Regions from separate parts of the Intestinibacillus sp. Marseille-P6563 genome, predicted to be linked through region 2. Evidence: riboswitches for the same ligand, from Rfam matches in the RefSeq annotation. Region 2 holds a riboswitch; each other region holds the start of a gene.
What was found. A riboswitch is a leader RNA that binds a small molecule or an ion and turns the genes downstream of it on or off. The one in region 2 is predicted to bind FMN.
Positions count from the first base shown of each region.

Region 1: it holds a riboswitch for FMN, as region 2 does, so the genes downstream of both, EFB11_RS00475 (ECF transporter S component) here and EFB11_RS04855 (MATE family efflux transporter) in region 2, are expected to answer to the same signal.
Region 3: it holds a riboswitch for FMN, as region 2 does, so the genes downstream of both, ribD (bifunctional diaminohydroxyphosphoribosylaminopyrimidine deaminase/5-amino-6-(5-phosphoribosylamino)uracil reductase RibD) here and EFB11_RS04855 (MATE family efflux transporter) in region 2, are expected to answer to the same signal.

Region 1 covers NZ_UWOD01000001.1:86,779-93,954, reverse strand. The annotation lists gene holA (DNA polymerase III subunit delta) at 1-1,026, shown strand, start outside; gene EFB11_RS00480 (toprim domain-containing protein) at 1,035-1,658, shown strand; FMN riboswitch at 1,688-1,820, shown strand; gene EFB11_RS00475 (ECF transporter S component) at 1,911-2,528, shown strand; gene EFB11_RS00470 (S-layer homology domain-containing protein) at 2,564-5,539, opposite strand; gene EFB11_RS00465 (shikimate kinase) at 5,576-6,964, opposite strand; gene aroA (3-phosphoshikimate 1-carboxyvinyltransferase) at 6,968-7,176, opposite strand, start outside.
Region 2 covers NZ_UWOD01000001.1:922,541-929,716, reverse strand. The annotation lists rRNA gene EFB11_RS04900 (23S ribosomal RNA) at 1-2,675, shown strand, start outside; tRNA gene EFB11_RS04895 (tRNA-Lys) at 2,758-2,833, shown strand; tRNA gene EFB11_RS04890 (tRNA-Glu) at 2,931-3,005, shown strand; rRNA gene rrf (5S ribosomal RNA) at 3,128-3,244, shown strand; tRNA gene EFB11_RS04880 (tRNA-Asn) at 3,282-3,357, shown strand; tRNA gene EFB11_RS04875 (tRNA-Ile) at 3,425-3,501, shown strand; tRNA gene EFB11_RS04870 (tRNA-Trp) at 3,568-3,643, shown strand; tRNA gene EFB11_RS04865 (tRNA-Asp) at 3,648-3,724, shown strand; tRNA gene EFB11_RS04860 (tRNA-Thr) at 3,728-3,803, shown strand; FMN riboswitch at 3,923-4,033, shown strand; gene EFB11_RS04855 (MATE family efflux transporter) at 4,181-5,572, shown strand; tRNA gene EFB11_RS04850 (tRNA-Gly) at 5,613-5,686, opposite strand; gene EFB11_RS04845 (MgtC/SapB family protein) at 5,808-6,500, shown strand; gene EFB11_RS04840 (dipicolinate synthase subunit B) at 6,551-7,135, opposite strand; gene dpsA (dipicolinate synthase subunit DpsA) at 7,132-7,176, opposite strand, start outside.
Region 3 covers NZ_UWOD01000001.1:1,079,065-1,086,240, reverse strand. The annotation lists gene EFB11_RS05680 (MATE family efflux transporter) at 1-683, shown strand, start outside; gene EFB11_RS05675 (choloylglycine hydrolase family protein) at 895-1,965, shown strand; FMN riboswitch at 2,030-2,144, shown strand; gene ribD (bifunctional diaminohydroxyphosphoribosylaminopyrimidine deaminase/5-amino-6-(5-phosphoribosylamino)uracil reductase RibD) at 2,298-3,404, shown strand; gene EFB11_RS05665 (riboflavin synthase) at 3,385-4,032, shown strand; gene EFB11_RS05660 (bifunctional 3,4-dihydroxy-2-butanone-4-phosphate synthase/GTP cyclohydrolase II) at 4,055-5,251, shown strand; gene ribH (6,7-dimethyl-8-ribityllumazine synthase) at 5,270-5,737, shown strand; gene atpC (ATP synthase F1 subunit epsilon) at 5,815-6,213, opposite strand; gene atpD (F0F1 ATP synthase subunit beta) at 6,217-7,176, opposite strand, start outside.

The DNA of each region.
Region 1 (7,176 bases), 840 kb from region 2:
ACGAAAAAAATCAAAGGGTCCGAACAGCTGAAAAATGATCTTAAAACGCAAAATTTTCAGAATCTCTATATTTTTTATGGGGAAGAGGACTATTTAAAAAATTATTATTTGCATGCTCTGAAAACTGCATTGGTACAGGAGGACTTTGCCGAATTTAATTTGATTGAATTCGATGGTAAAAATTTGACTCCGGAAGCGTTGACGGAGGCCGTAGAAGGCTATCCGGCATTTGCAGAGCGCAAGCTGGTAATTGTCCGCGACTTTGACGTATACAAACCGCCTGCTGCTTTTCAAACCATCCTAATGGATTTGCTGCAGGACCTGCCAGACTATATCTGTTTGGTGTTCTATTATGATACTCTGCCATTTAAGGCAGACAAGCGGACAAAAATGCATAGTTTACTGGGTAAGACGGCCTGCTTTGCTGAATTTTCTCACCTGGAGGAGCGGGAATTGATGGCCTGGGTCCGGCGGCGGATACGTGCGCTGGATAAAGACATCGATGCGGATACCTGTGCGTATTTTCTATTTTTGTGCGGTAATTCCATGACAAATCTCATTACAGAGATCGAAAAAGTGACTGCACATTCTACCCTGCATGAAATTAAGCGATACAACATCGACGAAGTCTGCACCCGGGTGCTCGATGCCGTGATCTTTGATCTCACCGACGCAATCACACAGAAACGTTTCGAAAAAGCGATTGCAATTGTTGGGGATCTCCTGGCCCAGAAAAATTCGGAAGTCGCTATCTTTTCCGCCGTATTACGTCATATTCAGCGGCTCTATGCTGCAAAACTGAGTCAGCAATCGCATGGCAATTCCAAAGAACTGTTGACGCTGATCGGCTCCAATTCCAGCTTTTATGCGCAAAAACTAACATCGGCTGCCAGAGGAGTATCACTGGCCTGGTTACGGGAAGCGGTTCGGATTTGTGGCGAAACCGATGCTGCACTTAAGAGCAGTGCGGCCGATAAGCAAAAAATCATTGAATTGGCGCTTTTGCAAATGGCGTCGACAATCTGAGAGGTATTATGATTCAAATTAAAGAAGCCATTCTGGTGGAAGGCCGTTATGATATCCAGACCTTACGGCAAATGGTCGATACGGTGGTTTTAGAAACCGGCGGTTTTCGGATTTTCAAGGACCGGGAACGCCTGGAAATGATTCGAAAAATTGCAGCCCGTCGCGGCATTCTGATTTTGACCGACAGCGATGGCGCCGGATTTACAATTCGCAATTTTTTGCGCGGCGCCATCCCGAAGGACCAAGTCAAGCATGCGTACATTCCCGAAATCCAAGGGAAGGAACGTCGCAAGCGCCATAGTTCCAAAGAAGGCCTGCTGGGAGTAGAAGGCATGTCGCAAGACATTCTGCAAAACGCCCTGGAGCGTGCTGGCGCGACGATTTTAGGGGAAGAGTCTGGACAAGCCCTCCGCGCCAACCGTTTGGAAAAGGCAGACCTTTATGCCATGGGGCTTTCCGGTCAACCAGACAGTGCGCAAAAACGCAAACGCCTGCTCAAAGCGCTTGGGTTACCACAGTATCTGTCTGCAAATGCTTTACTTGATTTTATGAATGCGGTGAGCAATCGCGAAGAGGTCTTGCAAACATTCCAACAAATTTCACAAGAGGATATTGACAATCCGCATTCGTGATGTATAATATGATTATCAAATTTATATGAGTTCTGTTTCAGGGCGGAGTGAAATTCTCCACCGGCAGTGAAGAGATCTTTGCATCTACAAGTCTGCGAGCCGAAAGGCATGATGGGTTCGATTCCCAACCGACGGTTATAGTCCGGATGAGAGAAACAGACGTATTATTTTGTGCGTCTGCGCCCTTGGAAAGAAATGATTTCCAAGGGCTTTTCTTTTTCCTCACAGAACAGGAATGGAGAGTGTTTTTGTATGACCAAAACCATGAAAATCACCTACACGGCGATCTTCGCTGCCATTGCTGCGGTACTGATGTACTTTGAATTTCCGCTTCCGTTTATGCCACCATTCTTAAAAGTGGACCTCAGCGGTGCGGCAATTCTTATTGGTGCTTTCATTTTTGGAATTGGGCCTGCGATTATGATGATTTTGATCAAAGACCTGATTCATGTGACACAGACCCAAACGGGTGGCTCGGGTGAGTTGCAGGATTTCATTTTGCTTGCCCTGTTCGTTATTGTAGCTGTTTCGGTCTATAAGCGTTATCACACCCGTAAGGGCGCGATTATTGGCTGTCTGCTTGGTACCTTGGTGATGTCTGTTGCAGGCATGGCAACCAATTATTTGTTCATTATTCCGTTCTATTCGAAGGTTATGATGATGCCGCTCGATGCGATTTTTGGCGCATGTGCTGCGGTCAATCCCCATATTTCCGGGATGAGTACGTATCTGCTGATTGGTGTACTGCCATTTAATATCGTGAAGGGCGGATTGATTACTTTCATCACCGTGATCGTCTACAAAAAGTTGAGCGTCTTTATTAAGTCCAAGCAGTTTGATCTGCATCGCCACACCGAAACCGCAAAGTAAATAAAAAAGAAGCCGGTTAAAACCGGCTTCTTTTTTTATCGGAAATTACAAATTACCGACGAGATTTCTGCACGAGTGATTTGTGCATTGGGCTTGACACTGCCATCGGTATAACCATTGATGATCCCTGCCGAGGTCACATAGTTTACCGAATCCTTTGCCCAGGAAGGAATAGAGGCCGCATCGGTAAAGGTTGCATTTTTCGCCGCATAGCCACGAGGCAGACACCGCGAAATAACGCTCATCACTTCTGCACGCGTAATCTGTGCATTGGGATTAAAATTGACTTCTCCAGTATTCGGATTGGACTGCCCACTCATGACGCCAGCTTCCGTGACGGCAGCAATGGACGCCTTCGCCCAGTCTGGAATGGATGCCGCATCATCAAACGGCAGATTGGATGCCGACGAGGTGTCCAATTCCAGAACATTGGCCATCAGCACAGCAAATTCGCTTCGCTTGAGGTTTTGTTCCGGATTGAAACGCCAGGTTCCATCGGATAATTGCTCTCCGTTCATAATCCCGCGATCGGACAGGAGATTGATATATCCGGCAGCCCAGCTTGTAGAAACATCGGTGAATTTCGAACTCGTCCGAGTACCGGCGGTGATGGTCACCGCTTTTCGGCTGCAATTTCCGGCATCATCCTGCACTTCCAGGATGATCATATGGGTCCCTGCCGAAAGCGCATCAGTCTTGACATCAATGGCTGCCGTAGAGGTGTGATAGGTTGCCGAAGACAATTTCCCATCAATGTAGGCACGCACCTGATTGGTTCGTACCGGATAGGCTCCACTATCCTGCGTAATCTTTGCGGTAATGTACGCCGATTCGCCAGCATTCACCGTTGTCTTGCTATCTGTGATCGTAATCTGCGGTGCATCGGTGTAATCCACCGGATCTTCACTGAGAAGAATATGATCCAAATACAAGGTGCTATCCGCTGTTGCCTGAGACAGGCGGATACCCGTCAGACGGACTGCTTGCTCCGGAACCGTAACTTTCAGCTGTCGATACGAAGACTGTACCGAAACACTAAACGGCTCGACCAGTTCTGTCCCGTTCTCATCTTCAAAGACTGCGGTCAAATCTCCCTGTCCACTGGACAGCTTTGCCCAAAGCGTTAAGGAGGTCATCCCTTCCACACTGGTAGACGGAACAGACAGAGAACAGGAGGTGCCCGAATAGGTCGCAGCTAAGGCTTTATATCCGCGCGATACATCGCTCTGATTGCTGGTCACGGACAAGGTAACACCATCTTGCGCGGTAAGCGGCTGGCTGCTTTCAAAGTCTGCAATGGTCGTGATATCCTGTAATTCGCCCATGCCCGAAACGGTAACCGCAATGGACTTGGACATGCCATAGCAGGAAACTTGAATCGTACCGGTACCTGCATGGGTCGCTGTAAACAGGCCAGACTTGGAAATCGTACCAATACCGCCGGTCACACTCCAAACCATCTGCGTGTTTGCCGAGGCGATCGGAATGGCATTTCGATAAACAGTAGCATCAATCTGTGCGGTTTGTCCGTTTTGCAAGGAGAGGGAAGACACAGCCTTGCCATCCTTGAGAACCGCCATGGACGTGGGTTCATTGGTCACATACAGATCCATGGTTCCGGTCGCGTTTCCAGCGTTCGCTGTAACCTGTACTGCACCGGTGGTAAGCGGTGCTACATATTTCCCGGCCGAAACGCTACCTGCTGTTGCGGTGTATGCTACATCCTGCGCCGCTGACGTCTTTTTAAAGCCGCCATCTAACGTAGTCGTCGAAAATTCAACCGTACCGCCAGGCAGAACGTAATGTGTCGTGGGTTCCATGTGCAGATAGGTCGGCACACCATCTGCGGTGGCATTGTTGATGAGGAAAATATAGGTAGAACATTTTCGCTCACTGCCGTCGGATGGTCGAGTCACGGTCACCGATTTATCTGCACTGGGATTTTTAATTGTCATCGCGGAAGAACCGCCGCCATCGAGCGCAACTGCCGAAACACAGCCCAAGCTGGTCAGTTCACTGGCAAGTTGCTTGGCTGTCAAACCACGGCTATAACTGGATTGTGCGCCATCGACTTCATATAGGACGACTTTCCCGTCATTACGGATACCGACCGCCGAGCGCGCTGCCAGCGAAGTGCCGGAGTCGATGCCACTGGTTGTCACGGTGCCATTGGTAATCAGTGTCTTGCCGCCAACAGCATACTGGACATCGCCCCAGCGCGGGTCGTTGGTTTCAAAGATAATGGTAATGCGTTCTCCAATCTGGAAATCAACCCAGGGCATGCTGGTGCAGTCATCCCGTCGGGAAAGTACCATCTGATTTTCTCCAATGGCAAACGAATCACTACCCGACACCTTGTCAACAACGGTCAGTGTAATGGGCTGCCCGATTTTCAGCGTCGAGAAATCATCATATTCCATGATAATGCTCTGACCTGGAGAACCAAAATGGGTGGTATCCGAGTAATACCGGTCTAGCAGGCAAAGTCCGCGTGAAGTACGGGTCTTATTGTAGTCAAAAACCGCAATCTTCCCGCTTTCACCAGAGACGACAATATTGGAAATGGGGTCTCCTATAATCGCTGAACCATCGGCCATAAATCCAACCGCAGCTTCCCAGTCGGTCGAGGAGATGACACGTCCGTTATCAATAAACAGTCCGGTCGGCACGCCATCCGAAAACGAAAAGAAGTCCGCATTGATGCCACCGATGACATCATACCCTTGCGATTCCAGCGAAGAGGAAATTTGCGAAATCGATTTACGGCTGCCATAGAACTGTTCACCAGACTTCACGCCGATCGGGGAAACCGACGCATTGGGGGTGTAGGTAATAATCGAAGCTTTTTGCAAGCCGCTATCGTTATAACCTTCCTGTCTAGAATAGGTGGTTCCAATCCCGATCGGATAGGAATATGTAAATCCACCGGACAAGGCCGCAGCAGAACTGGTCAAAAGGATTGCACCAGTGACGCAAGCAGCCAAGATCCGCTTTGCTCTTGAAAATTTCATAACCAATTCCTTTCCTAACATGCAGGGGTGAATGGCTTAAATGCTTTGCAATAACCGGTCGATGAGTTCACTCAGCCGCGGGCTGCGAACCGATCGGTCGGATACGCGATGATAAATATTTTTCCGTTCGTTGTAAAGGCGGCGGGTTTCGGCCAGCTTATCTGCACTTTGATCCAAAAGCGGACGATGGGTCGAACCCGACAAGTTTTTCACGATGCGGAAAAACGGTGTATTTAGGTGAATCAAAAAACCTGATTCTTTGATGATTGCCACATTTTCAGGCCGCAGTACCGCGCCCCCTCCCAGCGATATTACGACCCCATCTTTGGCACAAATCTCCCGCAGGTATTGGGTTTCCAAATCGCGGAACGCGGCTTCGCCTTGGGTAGCAAAGATTTCAGAAATGGTCTTTCCGGTTTTTTGTTCCAAATAGGTGTCTGCATCGATATGGGTCAAGCCGGTCAAGCGAGCCAGCTTCCGGCCCACTGTTGTCTTGCCGCTGCCCATAAAGCCGCACAGGACAATATTCTTCTTCTGATATCGCTCGTGCAGACGTTTGACCGCCATTTTTGCCAAAACACGGCGCGCAATCTGGTCATACACGGTGCTTTCAAACTGTGTGCCGTTCCAGATGGTCTGCGCGGCGGCAGCCTGCATGACGAGCATATAGATCCCGTTTCTAGTGCGGGTACGTTTGTTGGTCGCCAAACGCATGGTCGATGTCTGCGGCGGGTTGTAGATGGCATCAAACACATATTCGGTTTTGCGCGGAAGGAAATACAGCGGCTTTTTTTCCTCTTGCGGAAACATTCCAAGCGGAGTGCCATTGACAACGATTTGAATATCCTTCGGGATTTTGCGCCGTGTGCAGGTATAAATTTTCGCCTGCGGCAGGGAAGAGAGCAGCTGCTGCCGAAGCTGCTCGGCTTTGTCCAGATTTCGGCCGGTAATGTACAGCTGCGCCCCGGCATGCGCACAATGGTACGCCATCACGCTGGCTGCGCCGCCATACCCCAACATCAAAACTTTGCGATTGCGTAATTCGACCCCATCTTTTTCTAAAGAAGCTGCAAAACCAAAAATATCGGTATTGTAGCCGATTGCGCCCTCGTCACTAAAATGCACGGTATTGACCGAATGCAAATCCATGGCGCTTTGATCGACCGCATCCAAAAGCGAAATAACCGCCCGCTTATGCGGAATGGTCAAATTGATGCCCTTGAGTTTTTTGCGTGCCAACTCCATAGCTTCTTTCAGCTTTTCCGGCGGGACAGCGACTGCAATATAATCGGCATCCACGTGGGCCGCCTGAAAAAGCTGCGCATGCAATTCTGGACTCATCGTATGCCCAAGCGGCCATCCGAATAGACCAAATGTGGTTCGTTTCGGAGTGAACGCCTGAAATTCTTCGTAGGAAAGCAACATATCTTACCCTCCCAGCGCAGAAAGCGTATCAAAGAAATTGGGGTACGAGATGGCAACTACATCGGGATTTACAATCTCGCTTTCTCCTGTGCATCCCAATGCACAAACTGCCATACTCATCGCAATGCGATGATCGTGATAGGTTTCAAAAGCAGCGCCATGCAGCGGTTTCCCACCTCGGATGATCATACCGTCTTCAGTTTCTTCCGCAT
Region 2 (7,176 bases):
CCATAGGTTAACGTGGGGAACCGCCTGAACTGAAACATCTAAGTAGGGCGAGGAAAAGAAATCAACCGAGATTCCGCTAGTAGTGGCGAGCGAACGCGGAAGAGGCCAAACCGTGAGGAGCAATCTTTGCGGGGTTTGGACAGCGATATGTAGTCTGTTTTGGTAGCCGAACGCTTTGGGAAGAGCGGCGATACAGGGTGATAGCCCCGTAGGCGAAACTGATAGGACGCTAGCTGGATCCAGAGTACCACAGGACACGTGAAACCCTGTGGGAAGATGGGGGGACCATCCTCCAAGCCTAAATACTACTCAGTGACCGATAGAGGAGCAGTACCGTGAGGGAAAGGTGAAAAGGACCCCGGGAGGGGAGTGAAATAGAACCTGAAACCTTGTGCCTACAAGCACCGAGAGCACGTTCATGTGTGATCGGGTACTTTTTGTAGAACGGTCCGGCGAGTTAATGTAAGTAGCAAGCTTAAGGTATTGGAATACCGGAGGCGCAGCGAGAGCGAGTCTGAATAGGGCGCTTAAGTTACTTGCATTAGACCCGAAACCGGGTGACCTATCCATGAGCAGGCTGAAGCGGTGGTAAGACACCGTGGAGGGCCGCACCCACGTCCGTTGAAAAGGCCGGGGATGACTTGTGGATAGCGGAGAAATTCCAATCGAACTCGGAGATAGCTGGTTCTCCCCGAAATAGCTTTAGGGCTAGCGTTATGATAGATTACCGGAGGTAAAGCACTGAATGGGCTAGGGGCCGCGAGGTTACTGAACCCTATCAAACTCAGAATGCCGGCTAATTGGTTCATGGCAGTCAGACTACGTGAGATAAGTCTCGTGGTCAAAAGGGAAACAGCCCAGATCTACAGCTAAGGTCCCAAATAGATGCTAAGTGGAAAATGATGTGAAACTGCGAAAACAACCAGGATGTTGGCTTAGAAGCAGCCACTCATTTAAAGAGTGCGTAATAGCTCACTGGTCGAGTGGTTTTGCGCAGAAAATGTAACGGGGCTAAGCATCTAACCGAAGCTTAGGCAGACGCAAGTCTGGGTAGGGGAGCGTTGTATGCGGGGTGAAGTCAGAGCGAGAGCACTGGTGGACTTCATACAAGTGAGAATGCCGGAATAAGTAGCGAGAATTATGTGAGAATCATAATGGCCGAAAATCTAAGGTTTCTTGGGGAAGGTTCGTCCGCCCAAGGTTAGTCGGGAGCTAAGGCGAGGCCTAACGGCGTAGTCGATGCACATACGGTAGAAATTCCGTAACCACCGAACTTTAAGCATAAGGGACGCTTTCATTAAGGTGAACCCGGGCGATGGTTGCCCCGGGCGTAAGGGACCGAAATTTAGTAGGGAAGTCACTGGCGTGAGAGACGAGAAAAGCTTATGTGTATACTAAGGTGCCCGTACCGCAAACCGACACAGGTAGATGGGATGAGTATTCTAAGGCCAACGGGAGAAGGGTTGTTAAGGAACTCGGCAAATTGGCCCCGTAACTTCGGGATAAGGGGCGCCTGCGAGAGTAGGCCGCAGTGAAAAGGCCCAAGCGACTGTTTAGCAAAAACACAGCTCTCTGCTAAATCGAAAGATGACGTATAGGGGGTGACGCCTGCCCGGTGCTGGAAGGTTAAGGGGAGTGCTTAGCGCAAGCGAAGGTGCGAACTTAAGCCCCAGTAAACGGCGGCCGTAACTATAACGGTCCTAAGGTAGCGAAATTCCTTGTCAGGTAAGTTCTGACCCGCACGAATGGCGTAACGATTTGGGCACTGTCTCAACAGCCCGCCCGGCGAAATTGTAGTACCGGTGAAGATGCCGGTTTCCCGCAACTAGACGGAAAGACCCCATGGAGCTTCACTGTAGCTTGATATTGGATTTCGGTATTCCATGTACAGGATAGGTGGGAGGCTTGGAAGCACGGGCGCCAGCTTGTGTGGAGTCAACCTTGGGATACCACTCTTGGGATACTGGAATTCTAACCTGCGGCCATGAATCTGGTCGGGGGACACTGTCAGGTGGGCAGTTTGACTGGGGCGGTCGCCTCCTAAAAGGTAACGGAGGCGCTCAAAGGTTCGCTCAGCACGGACGGAAATCGTGCAATGAGTGTAAACGCAAAAGCGAGCCTAACTGCGAGAATGACGGTTCGAGCAGTAACGAAAGTTGGAGTTAGTGATCCGGCGGTATGTGAATGGAAATGCCGTCGCTCAACGGATAAAAGCTACCCTGGGGATAACAGGCTGATCTCCCCCAAGAGTCCACATCGACGGGGAGGTTTGGCACCTCGATGTCGGCTCATCGCATCCTGGGGCTGAATTCGGTCCCAAGGGTTTGGCTGTTCGCCAATTAAAGCGGTACGCGAGCTGGGTTCAGAACGTCGTGAGACAGTTCGGTCCCTATCTGTTGCGGGCGTAGGAATATTGAGAGGAGCTGCCCTTAGTACGAGAGGACCGGGGTGGACGTACCTCTGGTGCACCAGTTGTTCTGCCAAGGGCATAGCTGGGTAGCTAAGTACGGACGAGATAAACGCTGAAGGCATCTAAGCGTGAAACTTCCCTCGAGATAAGTATTCCCATCCTTCGGGAGTAAGGCCCCACGTAGACTATGTGGTGGATAGGTCAGGAGTGGAAGCGTGGTAACACGTGCAGCGGACTGATACTAATAGGCCGAGGGCTTGACCTAAAATGAATTAGGAAAAAGCATCTCGATAAAAAGCGATTGTGAGTAAGTATTGTTCAGTGTTCAGGGTGCAAGCCTTTCACATGCACCATTAGCTCAGTTGGTAGAGCAACTGACTCTTAATCAGTGGGACCTGGGTTCGAGTCCCCGATGGTGCTCCACTTTCTTTTTTCTTTGATAAAAAGAAAAAAGAAAGCAAAAAAGAAAATACCTGTATAACACAGGGAAGATCTTTGTAGCTGCGTAAAGACCAGATGTGGCCCGTTGGTCAAGCGGTCAAGACGGCGGCCTCTCACGCCGCAAACGGGGGTTCGATTCCCCCACGGGTCACCAAAAAAGTCTTGACAAAACGATGACGATATGTTATAGTTTAAAAGCTGCGAAGCCGTGTGCAAGAAAAGCGCGAAGCGCAAGTAAAGTTTTCTTTGCTTACTTTCTTGTACACAAGAAAGTAAGTAGGTGTTAATGGTGGCGAGGGTACACCTGTTCCCATCCCGAACACAGTAGTTAAGCTCGCTTACGGTGACAATACTTGGCTGGCGACGGCCCGGGAAGATAACTCAGCGCCTACACCAAAGCATGCTCATGAAAATGAGCATGCCTGTATATTCCTCAATAGCTCAGTCGGTAGAGCATGCGGCTGTTAACCGCAGGGTCGTTGGTTCGAGTCCAACTTGAGGAGCCAATAAGACAGAGTTTGCCGCTGCTGACAACAAAGTGGCGGCAAATTTTCTATCTGCTTTCAAGGATAAGGGCCTTTAGCTCAGTTGGTTAGAGCAGACGGCTCATAACCGTCCGGTCCTGGGTTCGAGTCCCTGAAGGCCCACCACCAACTTTCTTTTGAAAAAGAAAGTTGGCAAAGAAAACTTCAGTGTTTTCTTGCTATACACAACATAGGGGTATAGCTCAGCTGGTAGAGCAGCGGTCTCCAAAACCGCGTGCCGTGGGTTCGATCCCTACTGCCCCTGCCAAAATGGCCCGGTAGCTCAGTCGGTTAGAGCGCTGGCCTGTCACGCCAGAGGTCGAGGGTTCAAGTCCCTTCCGGGTCGCCATTTGCTGTTGTAGCTCAGCAGGCAGAGCACTTCCTTGGTAAGGAAGAGGTCGACAGTTCGAATCTGTTCAACAGCTCCACGAAAAGAATCACTACAAAATGTAGTGATTCTTTTTTGTTTTCAAAATATTTTTAACATATGAAAATGTTGTCTGCCGAGGGATTGACAAGTGCAATATAGAGTGGTACAATAACGAAAAGTTTTCTTCGGAAATGAGATATTCTCTACTGGCGGTGAAAGCCCGCGAGCGTCAAGCTAACCCGGTGGAACTCTAGGGCCAACAGTTAGTCTGGAAGGGAGAAGAAAACACGCATGGGGTCGAATGCATGTGTGTCTTATCCGAGAAAGAATATGAAACCAAGAGCATTCGGTATCTATGCCATACCGAATGCTCTTTTTGTATTTGGATTCCATGCATCCTTTTGTATCGATGGGTTAAAAGGGAGGAGTTTTTGTATGGAAAAAACCACATCGAATCCACTGTCGACCGAGCCGATCGGCAAACTGCTTTGCAAGTATTCCATCCCAACAACGCTCACACTTCTGGTCAACTATTTATACAATATTGCAGACCAGATTTTTGTTGGGCAAGGGGTCGGTATTACCGGCATGGCGGCTACAAACGTCGCATTCCCCTTGACAATCGTAACGATTGCCATTGCGTTGATGCTCGGGGATGGCTGTGCTGCGAATTTGAATCTTTGTTTGGGACGCAAAGACCAGGAAACCGCGGATAAAGTCATCAGCCATACCTTGACGTTGCTGCTGATTGCAGGACTGTTGCTGGGCGTATTGGGCAGTATCTTTGCCGAAAATATTGTGTTGCTGTTCGGCGCGACCGAAACTTCTTTCCAGGATGCGCTCGATTATACCCGGATCATCGTTTGGGGCTTACCGTTTTTGCTGTTTAGCTCGTTGCTGGCGTCGGTCATCCGCGCAGACGGCAATCCGCAGTTCACGATGAAGTGCATGATGCTGGGTGCAGCGATCAACCTGATTTTAGACCCGATCTTTATCTTTGGGCTGCATATGGGCGTTGTCGGTGCGGCGATTGCAACCGTGATTGGACAGGTGGCAGCCGGCAGTCTGTGCCTGCTGCATCTGCGGCATTTGCAGACCGTGCGCATCCATAAAGAATGGCTGCGCCCAACCGCTTGCATCACACTGCGCATTTTGAAACTGGGCATTCCCAGCTTTTTGACGCAGATCATGACTGCTTTGGTGCAGGTCACGATGAACAACCTGATGAAGCAGTATGGCGCAACCACGCCCTATGGCAGCGACGTTGCACTGTCGGTGTATGGTGCGCTGATGAAGGTGTATCAGATTGCGCATGCGATGTTTGTCGGTGTTTCTTCGGCAACACAGCCAATCAATGGGTATAACTTCGGTGCAAAATGCTATGACCGGGTGCGCAAGACCTATCGCATGGCTTCGATGATCGCCCTGATGATATCGGTTGGATGGTTTGCCATCTATCAAATTTTCCCGCGGGTGATCGGTATGCTGTTTGTAGCTGATAATGCGGTGTATCTGGACGCATGTGCCTATATTTTCCGGCTGTATATGTTGGGATTCTTTGTATATGGCTTACATATGACAACTTCGTCGTTCTTCCAGAGTATTGGTCAGCCGGTCAAGGCGCTGACCCTGCCGCTGGTGCGCCAAGCTGTGGTACTCATCCCGCTGTCGCTGATTCTGTCGGCACAGTTTGGGCTGGCTGGCGCATTGTTGGCCGTTCCAGTTGCAGACGGAGTGTCCTTCCTGCTTTCTCTGCTGTTCATCAAGCATGAATTTCATAAGTGGCGTCAGGCTGGATGGTTACAGATCAAAGAGTCCGCTGGATGATAAAAGAAAAAAACGCATGCGATTTGCATGCGTTTTTTTTTGGAGCGGATGATGGGAATCGAACCCACATAGCCAGCTTGGGAAGCTGGAGTTTTGCCACTAAACTACACCCGCAGAACTTGTTTAAGTATAGTCGATTTTGACAGGTTTGTCAAGGTATTTTTTGGATTTGCGGGAAGCGCTTGACCCTTTGCCAATCCTGTGATACCCTGAAACAAAGTGGGAGGCGAGACCGATGCAAATGGAGATTGCCGATATTTTTTTACGATTGTTGTGTGCCATGGTGGTTGGATTTGTGATTGGTGCCGGCCGCGAGCGAATCCATCGGCCAGCCGGTATGCGCACCCATATGGTCGTGGCAGTTGGGGCCTGTGTGGTGATGATTACCGGCCAGCTGCTGTTTTTGCAGTCCGGAGAATATGGTGCATGGAGTACGCCTGACCGTATGGCGGCGCAGGTCATCTCCGGCATCGGCTTTCTGGGGGCTGGCACCATCATTCGGGAAGGCCTGACGATCAAGGGATTGACCACCGCCGCAAGCCTGTGGTCGGTGGCCTGTCTGGGTCTGGCGGCCGGTGCAGGGTTTTATGCGTTGACCTTGGGTGGTACGGTGGCCATCACGATCACGTTATCGCTCATCCGGCCCTGGCAGGAAAAACGGTTTTTCCAGTCAAGCAATACCAAAATGCTCCTGTCGATCGACTGTATCCTGGTCGATGAAGTTCTGCACCGGATGGAAGGAATGCTTCGTCAGGCACAAGGAGAAATGCGGCATCTGGAGGTCGAATCCAAAGAAGGAATGCGCTTTTTGATTCATGCCTCCCTGCATTTTGAAAATGCAGCGACCGAAGGACAGCTTTTGTCCCGATGGCTGCATGAGTTTCAGGCGATCGATGACACAGTGAAACTACATATCACGATTTTGTAAAAGTCCAAACACCAGTTGGCCACCTTCCGGAAAGGAGGGTGGCCATTTTTTTATGAGGTGAGCAGCAAAGGCTGCTGTTGTTCCCCGCGCAGGGCGGATGCAATGGTGGATGGGATTTGGCTCATATCTGCGACCAGCGAGCGCGGTTTGGTATAGGGGGCATCCTGTCCGAAGGGGACAAAATAATAATGTCGGCGGTTGAGTAGGGTGCCCAGATTGAACGCCGAACCGGATAAGCCATCGTTGGTGGAAACCGCGAGGACGACCGGACGGTCCCGGCGCAGATGGCTCTTGACCGCCATGGTGACTGGGGTATCAATGATCGAATGGGCCAGTTTGGCCAGCGTATTGCCCGTGCAGGGCGCAACGACCAGCACATCGAGCAGCCCTTTGGGACCGATGGGCTCTGCCTGCTGGATGGTTTGCACAATGGGGTTGCCGGTCAGTTCGGTCAGCCGGTTTTGCAGGTCTTGGGCCGTACCAAACCGGGTATCCATCGAGGCCGCATGGTCGGATAAAATGGGGGTGATGACATATTCCCCGGATTGTACCATGGCTTCCAGCACATCGAGCGCCTTGGCAAAGGTACAAAACGAACCGGTCATGGCAAAGCCGACGCGGATGGGATGGTTCATAATAGGCCCTCCTCCTGTAAGATCGTATAGACCGTATCCCG
Region 3 (7,176 bases), 160 kb from region 2:
TGCATTTTTCATGGAAAAAGCTGTGCCTGGACAAACGGGGCCTGGTCGAGATGGCGCACATCGGCATCCCGGCCGGGGTGCAGTCCTGTCTGTTCAGCCTGTCCAATGTGGTCATCCAGGGCGCGATCAATTCCTATGGCAGCGTCATCATGGCCGGGTGCGGCGCCGCCGAAAGCATCGAAAACTTCATGTATGTGGCCATGAATTCTTTCCACCAGGCCGGACAGACCTTCATCAGTCAGAACGTAGGCGCCGGGCGGCACGACCGGGTGGGCCGTATCCTGCGCACCTGCGTGCTGTGCACGCTGGTGCTGGGCATCGCGCAAAGCGTGCTGGTCGTGTGGTTCTCCCATCCGCTGGTGAGCATCTACAACAACGAAGCGGCTGTCATTGAAGCGGGTGCGGTGCGTCTGGCGGTCGTGGCATCGACCTATGTGATTTTCGGCGTGGCTGATGTGTTTGTGGGCGCCATCCGCGGCTATGGGGCGCCGATCGCGCCAGTGATCATCAATCTGCTGGGCACCTGTGCCTTTCGTCTGGTGTGGATCGGGTTGCTGGACACCAGTCGGGTGCCGGTCGAGTGGGTCTATCTGTCCTATCCGATCAGCTGGATGCTGATTTTGCTGGCGCTCATTCCTTGCTGGGTGCATCTGCGCCGCAAAGAAGCGCGGCGGCATGTATGAGATTGAGCACAAAAAATCCAAGCCGCAGCCGAGCGGGACGGCTGGTTTTCTAGTATGCTAAAAACACCGGGACACACAGCCGGGTCGCCATTTGGTCACTTCCCACTTTCCAAAAGGCGTACCCAGGCGCAAAAAAGCAGCACGAAAACGTGCTGCTTTTTTGATAAATACGGCGAAACTGGGATAAAATAACCCCAAAGGAGGCAAGTATATGCGCAATTTGGGGATGGGCGCCGGGTGCAGCGCCCTGAGCTGGACGACCGAGGATGGCAAGCATTTGTGGGGACGAAATTTTGATTATAACCGTATCGCGCCGGGCAGCCGGGTGACGTTTGCGCCGCGCGGCACGGTCTATGACCGGTATATCGCGTCCGGCGCCGAGCAGGCCGTCGGGACACAAAGCTGCGCGGTGTATGCAGCTGTGGGCACTGGGCTGCTGCTGCCCGCATCGCCCATTTTGTACGAGGGCATCAATGAAGCCGGTCTGATGGGCGGACAGCTTTACTACCGGGAATTTGCCCATTTTCCGGCGGACGCTCGTCCGGGAACGCAGCCGATCCAGCCGCCGCTTTTGGTCTATGACTGTCTGGCCCAGTGCGCGAGCGTAGCCGAAGTCGTCCAGCGGCTGGAACACACGGTTACGCTCGTAAATGCGCCGCTGTACGGCACCGTACCGCCCCTGCACTGGTCGTTCAGTGACCGCACAGGCGAGAGCATCGTCATCGAACCTGACCACGACGGCCTGCACCTGTACCGCAACACCTTGGGGGTGATGACCAACAGTCCCCCCTATCCCTGGCACCGGCTGCATCTGCTGAACTTCACCGGCGTACGCGATTTGGACCGCGGCGAAATGGAGTGGGAAGGAGAAAATTTGTCCCCCTGTTTTTCGGGCAGCGGCGCGCAGGGACTGCCTGGCGACTGGGGTTCGCCGTCGCGGTTTGTCCGCCTGTGCTTTTTGCGGAAATACGGCGTGCGGGGCCGGAACGAAACGCAGGGCGTTTCGCGTATGCTGCGGCTGTTTCAAAGCGTAGCCTTTCCGCTGGGGATGGTGCGCGTGGCCGATTCCGAGCCTAAGACTGTGCTCGACCAATACGTCGGCGCGTTTGATTACACGGTCTATACCGCCATTGCCTGCGCCGAATCGCGGCGGTATTACTGGACCACGTACGAAAATCAGCGGGTGCGGTTTGTCGATCTGGCCGCCCTTTTGGAGCGCCCGACCCCGGTGCAGTTTGACCTGGACACCCCGCCTGATTTTTTGCAGCAGATGCCGGGCTGAAAAAAATTTTTCCCTTCCTGCTTGACAGATGGCCGGAAGGGGACTATACTTACATCAATTGAATTGGAATCTTCAGGGCAGGGTGCAATTCCCTACCGGTGGTATAGCCCACGAGCCGCAAGGCATGATTCGGTGAAACTCCGAAGCCGACAGTATAGTCTGGATGAAAGAAGATGAAACGTTTGCGATTTCGCGCGCAATTTGGTGTATTCAGGCCCTGGAATGATTTGTCATTCCAGGGTTTTTTGCACGCTTGCGCGGGAGGTGTCTTTGCTTTTTCTGCCTTGAACATTTGGTTCAAGGCATTTTTCTTTTCCCGGAGGCGAATGCAGATGGAAGATGCAGCCTATATGCGCCGGGCCCTGGCGCTTGCCGAACAGGGCTGCGGCTGGACCAGTCCCAATCCCATGGTCGGCGCGGTCATCGTCCGCGACGGACGGGTGATTGGCGAGGGCTATCACGAAAAATGCGGCCAGGCCCACGCCGAACGCAATGCACTGGCGCACTGTACCGAGTCGCCGCGCGGTGCGACCCTATATGTTACCCTCGAACCCTGTTGCCACACCGGCCGTCAGCCGCCGTGCGTGGATGCCATTTTGGAAAGCGGCATTGCCCGCGTGGTTGTTGGTTCGCTTGACCCCAACCCCAAGGTCGCGGGCAAGGGCATCCGTATCCTGCGGGAGCATGGGGTCACGGTCGACACTGGCGTCCTGGAGGACGAATGCCGGGCGATCAACACGGTGTTTTTCCATTTTATCCAGACCGGGCGGCCCTATGTGGTGCTCAAATACGCTATGACGTTGGACGGCAAGATCGCCACCCATACGGGTGCGTCCAAGTGGATCACCGGTGAGCAGGCACGCCGCCGGGTGCATGCCGACCGACATCGCTACCGCGCCATCCTGGTCGGGGTGGGAACCGTGCTGGCCGATGACCCGCAGCTGACCTGCCGCATCGAAGGCGGCCGCAATCCCATCCGCGTTATCTGCGACACCCATCTGCGCACGCCATTATCGGCGCAGGTGGTGCGCACGGCCCGCGAAACGCCGACCATTCTGGCCACCTGTTGCACGGATGCTGCGCACCGTGCGGCCTATGAAGAAGCTGGCTGTCAGGTACTGGTCCTGCCCGAGCAGGACGGAAAGGTCAGCCTGTCGGCGCTGATGGAGCGGCTTGGACAGATGGAGATCGACAGCGTGCTGCTCGAAGGCGGCGCGTCCTTGCACGGCGCGGCGCTCGAAAGCGGGATCGTCAACCGGGTGCAGGCCTATGTCGCGCCCAAGCTGTTCGGCGGGGCGGGAGCGCCTTCGCCCATCGGCGGACAGGGCGTCGCACTGCCGAGCGAGGCGGTACACCTGAAACACGCGACCATGACCCTGCTAGGAGAAGATATTTTGATCGAAGGCGAGGTGGAACCCCATGTTCACGGGGATTGTTGAGGAGGTCGGGCGCATTGCGCGCGTCCAGCCGGGTACCCATTCGGCGGTGCTGCACATCCAGGCCAGCACGGTGCTGGATGACCTCAAAATCGGCGACAGCGTGGCGGTCAACGGCGTATGCCTGACCGTGACCAGCCTGCAAAAGGACGGGTTTTCGGCCGACGTCATGCACGAAACCCTGAACCGTTCGGGCCTTGCCCAGCTGCGGGCAGGCAGCGCGGTCAATTTGGAGCGCGCCATGGCTGCCCAGGGACGCTTCGGCGGACACATTGTGTCCGGCCACGTCGATGGCCAGGGCACCATCACCCAGATTGAGCGCGATGACAACGCCGTGTGGTACACGGTCAAGGCCGCGCCCCATCTGCTGCGGTACATCGTGGAAAAAGGCTCGATCACGATCGACGGCATCAGCCTGACGGTCGCCCGCGTATCGGCGAACGATTTCGCCATTTCGGCCATCCCGCACACGGTGGCCGTGACCATCCTGCGTGACAAGCGGGTGGGGGATTCGGTCAATCTGGAAACCGACATCATTGGCAAATATGTTGAAAAACTGCTGACACCTGCCGCCGAACCGGCGAAGGACAGCGCGATCACCATGGATTTTTTAGCCCGCTGCGGCTACTGAGATACAGAAAGGAAGCAAGACCATGTTCCATACCATTGAACAGGCGCTCGAAGATCTGCGCCAGGGCAAAATCATTCTGGTTACCGATGATGCAGACCGGGAAAATGAAGGCGATATGATTTGTGCCGCCGAGTTTGCGACCACCGAAAACGTCAATTTCATGGCGACCCATGCCAAGGGCCTGATCTGCATGCCCATGTCACAGGAATATATTGAAAAGCTGCAGCTGGCACAGATGGTGACCCGCAACACCGACAACCACGAAACCGCCTTCACCGTGTCCATCGACCATGTGGACACCACGACCGGCATTTCGGCCGCCGAGCGGTCGATCACGGCCATGAAGTGCGTGGCCGACGATGCCAAACCCGAGGATTTCCGCCGCCCGGGTCATATGTTCCCGCTGCTGGCGCGGAAGAATGGCGTGCTCGAACGCAACGGCCACACCGAAGCCACGGTCGATCTGCTGCGGCTGGCCGGCCTGAAGGAATGCGGTCTTTGCTGTGAGATTATGCGCGAGGACGGCACTATGATGCGTCGGGACGAGCTGCTGGCCTGCGCCAAGGAATGGGGCATGACCTTTGTCACCATCCAGGACCTGCAAGCCTACCGCAAGCGGCATGAAAAGCTGGTCGAGTGCGTGACCGTGACCCGCATGCCCACCAAGTACGGCGAATTTACCGCCTATGGTTACATCAATAAGGTTAACGGCGAACATCATGTTGCGCTCGTCAAGGGCGACATCGGCGATGGACAGAACGTTCTGTGCCGGGTGCATTCCGAATGCCTGACCGGCGACACCTTCGGTTCGCTGCGCTGCGATTGCGGCCAGCAGTTCGCGGCTGCCATGACCCAGATCGAAAAGGAAGGACGCGGCATTTTGCTGTACATGCGGCAGGAGGGACGCGGCATCGGCCTCATCAATAAGCTGCGCGCGTACGCTTTGCAGGACAAGGGTATGGACACCCTGGAAGCCAATCTGGCGCTCGGCTTTGCGGGCGATCTGCGCGAATACTACACCGGCGCACAGATTTTGCAGGACTTGGGCGCCAAGACCCTGCGCCTGTTGACCAACAACCCGGATAAAGTTTATCAGCTGGCCGACTTCGGCATGGAGATTGTCGAGCGGGTTCCCATCCAGATGCGCGCAACCGCACACGATTTGTTCTATCTTAAGACCAAACAGGCCAAAATGGGCCATATTCTCGATTATAAATAAGAAAAGGAGCAAAGAATCATGAAAGTATTTGAAGGCAATCTGGTATCCAAGAAGATCAAGGTCGGCATCGTAGCCGCCCGTTTCAACGAGTTCATCACCTCCAAGCTGCTGTCGGGTGCGCTCGATGGCCTCAAGCGCCACAACGTCGAGGAAGACGACATCTCGGTCGCCTGGGTGCCGGGTGCGTTTGAGATCCCGTTGATTGCGTCCAAGATGGCTAAGAGCGGCAAGTACGATGCGGTCATCTGCCTGGGTGCGGTCATCCGCGGCAGCACGACCCACTACGATTATGTATGCAGCGAAGTGTCCAAGGGCATTGCCAATGTATCGCTGGCCAGCGATATTCCGGTGCTGTTCGGGGTACTGACCACCGAGAACATCGAGCAGGCCATCGAGCGTGCGGGCACCAAGGCAGGCAACAAGGGCTATGACTGCGCGCTGAGCGCCATTGAGATGGTCAACCTCATCCGCGAGATCGAAGGCTAAAGAAAAAAGAGCGCTGGATTTCCAGCGCTCTTTTTGGCACAAAAATAAGCACGCGAATGGTTCGCGTGCTTATTTTTTTACTTTTCAGCAATGCGGATACGGTTGACCGCCTTTTTCAGCTTGATGCTGGCAACGTCCTGCTCGTGTTCGCTCAGCTGCTGCTGCAGCCGGGCCTTGGCTTGCGCCTCGGCCTCGCGGGCGCGGCTGATGTCGATCTCGTCCGCCCATTCGCAGGTGCGGGCCAGAATGACCGTGCCTTCCGAGGAGACATCCACAAAGCCGCCAGCAACGGCTGCCATGCGGGAGGTCCCTTCCGAAAAGATGGTCAGGCCGCCGATGCCCAGGGCCGCCAGATACTTGACATGGCGGGGCAAAATGCCGATATCACCCTGGGTGGTGCGGACCACAACGCGGTCCACATCGCCATCGAAAAAGACGCGGTCCACGGTGAGGACCTTGAGATGAAAGGTAGACATAAATTACGCCCCCTTCTTCGCCTTCTCCACTGCCTCATCAATCGTGCCGACGAACAGGAATGCCGATTCGGGCAGATCGTCGTGCTTGCCTTCCAGGATCTCCTTAAAGCCGCGGATGGTTTCCTTAACCGGGACATATTTACCCGCCATGCCGGTAAACTGCTCGGCAACGTGGAACGGCTGGGACAGGAAGTTCTGGATCTTACGTGCACGGGCAACGGTCAGCTTGTCCTCGTCGGACAGTTCGTCCATACCCAAAATGGCGATGATGTCCTGCAATTCCTTGTAGCGCTGCAAAATGGACTGTACCGAACGGGCAACCTCGTAATGCTCGACACCCACGATCTCCTTGGACAGGATACGGGAAGTCGAGTCCAGCGGGTCGACCGCCGGGTAAATGCCCGCCGAAGCGATCTCACGCGAAAGGGTGGTGGTCGCATCGAGGTGGGCGAAGGTGGTGGCCGGCGCCGGGTCGGTCAAGTCGTCCGCAGGCACGTAAACAGCCTGGATGGACGTGATCGAACCCTTCTTGGTCGAGGTGATGCGCTCCTGCAGAGCGCCCATCTCGGTCGCCAGGGTCGGCTGATAACCTACTGCCGACGGCATACGGCCGAGCAGCGCGGATACTTCCGAACCCGCCTGGGTAAAGCGGAAGATGTTGTCGATAAACAGCAGCACGTCCTGGCCTTCTTCGTCGCGGAAGTATTCGGCCATGGTCAGGCCGGACAGGCCCACGCGCATACGCGCTCCGGGGGGCTCGTTCATCTGACCGTACACCAGAACGGTCTTATCGATAACGCCCGACTCCTGCATTTCGTTGTACAGGTCGTTGCCCTCACGGGTACGCTCGCCAACGCCGGTGAATACCGAGATACCGCCGTGCTGCTTGGCGATGTTGTTAATGAGCTCCATGATGATGACCGTCTTACCAACACCGGCGCCGCCGAACAGGCCGATCTTACC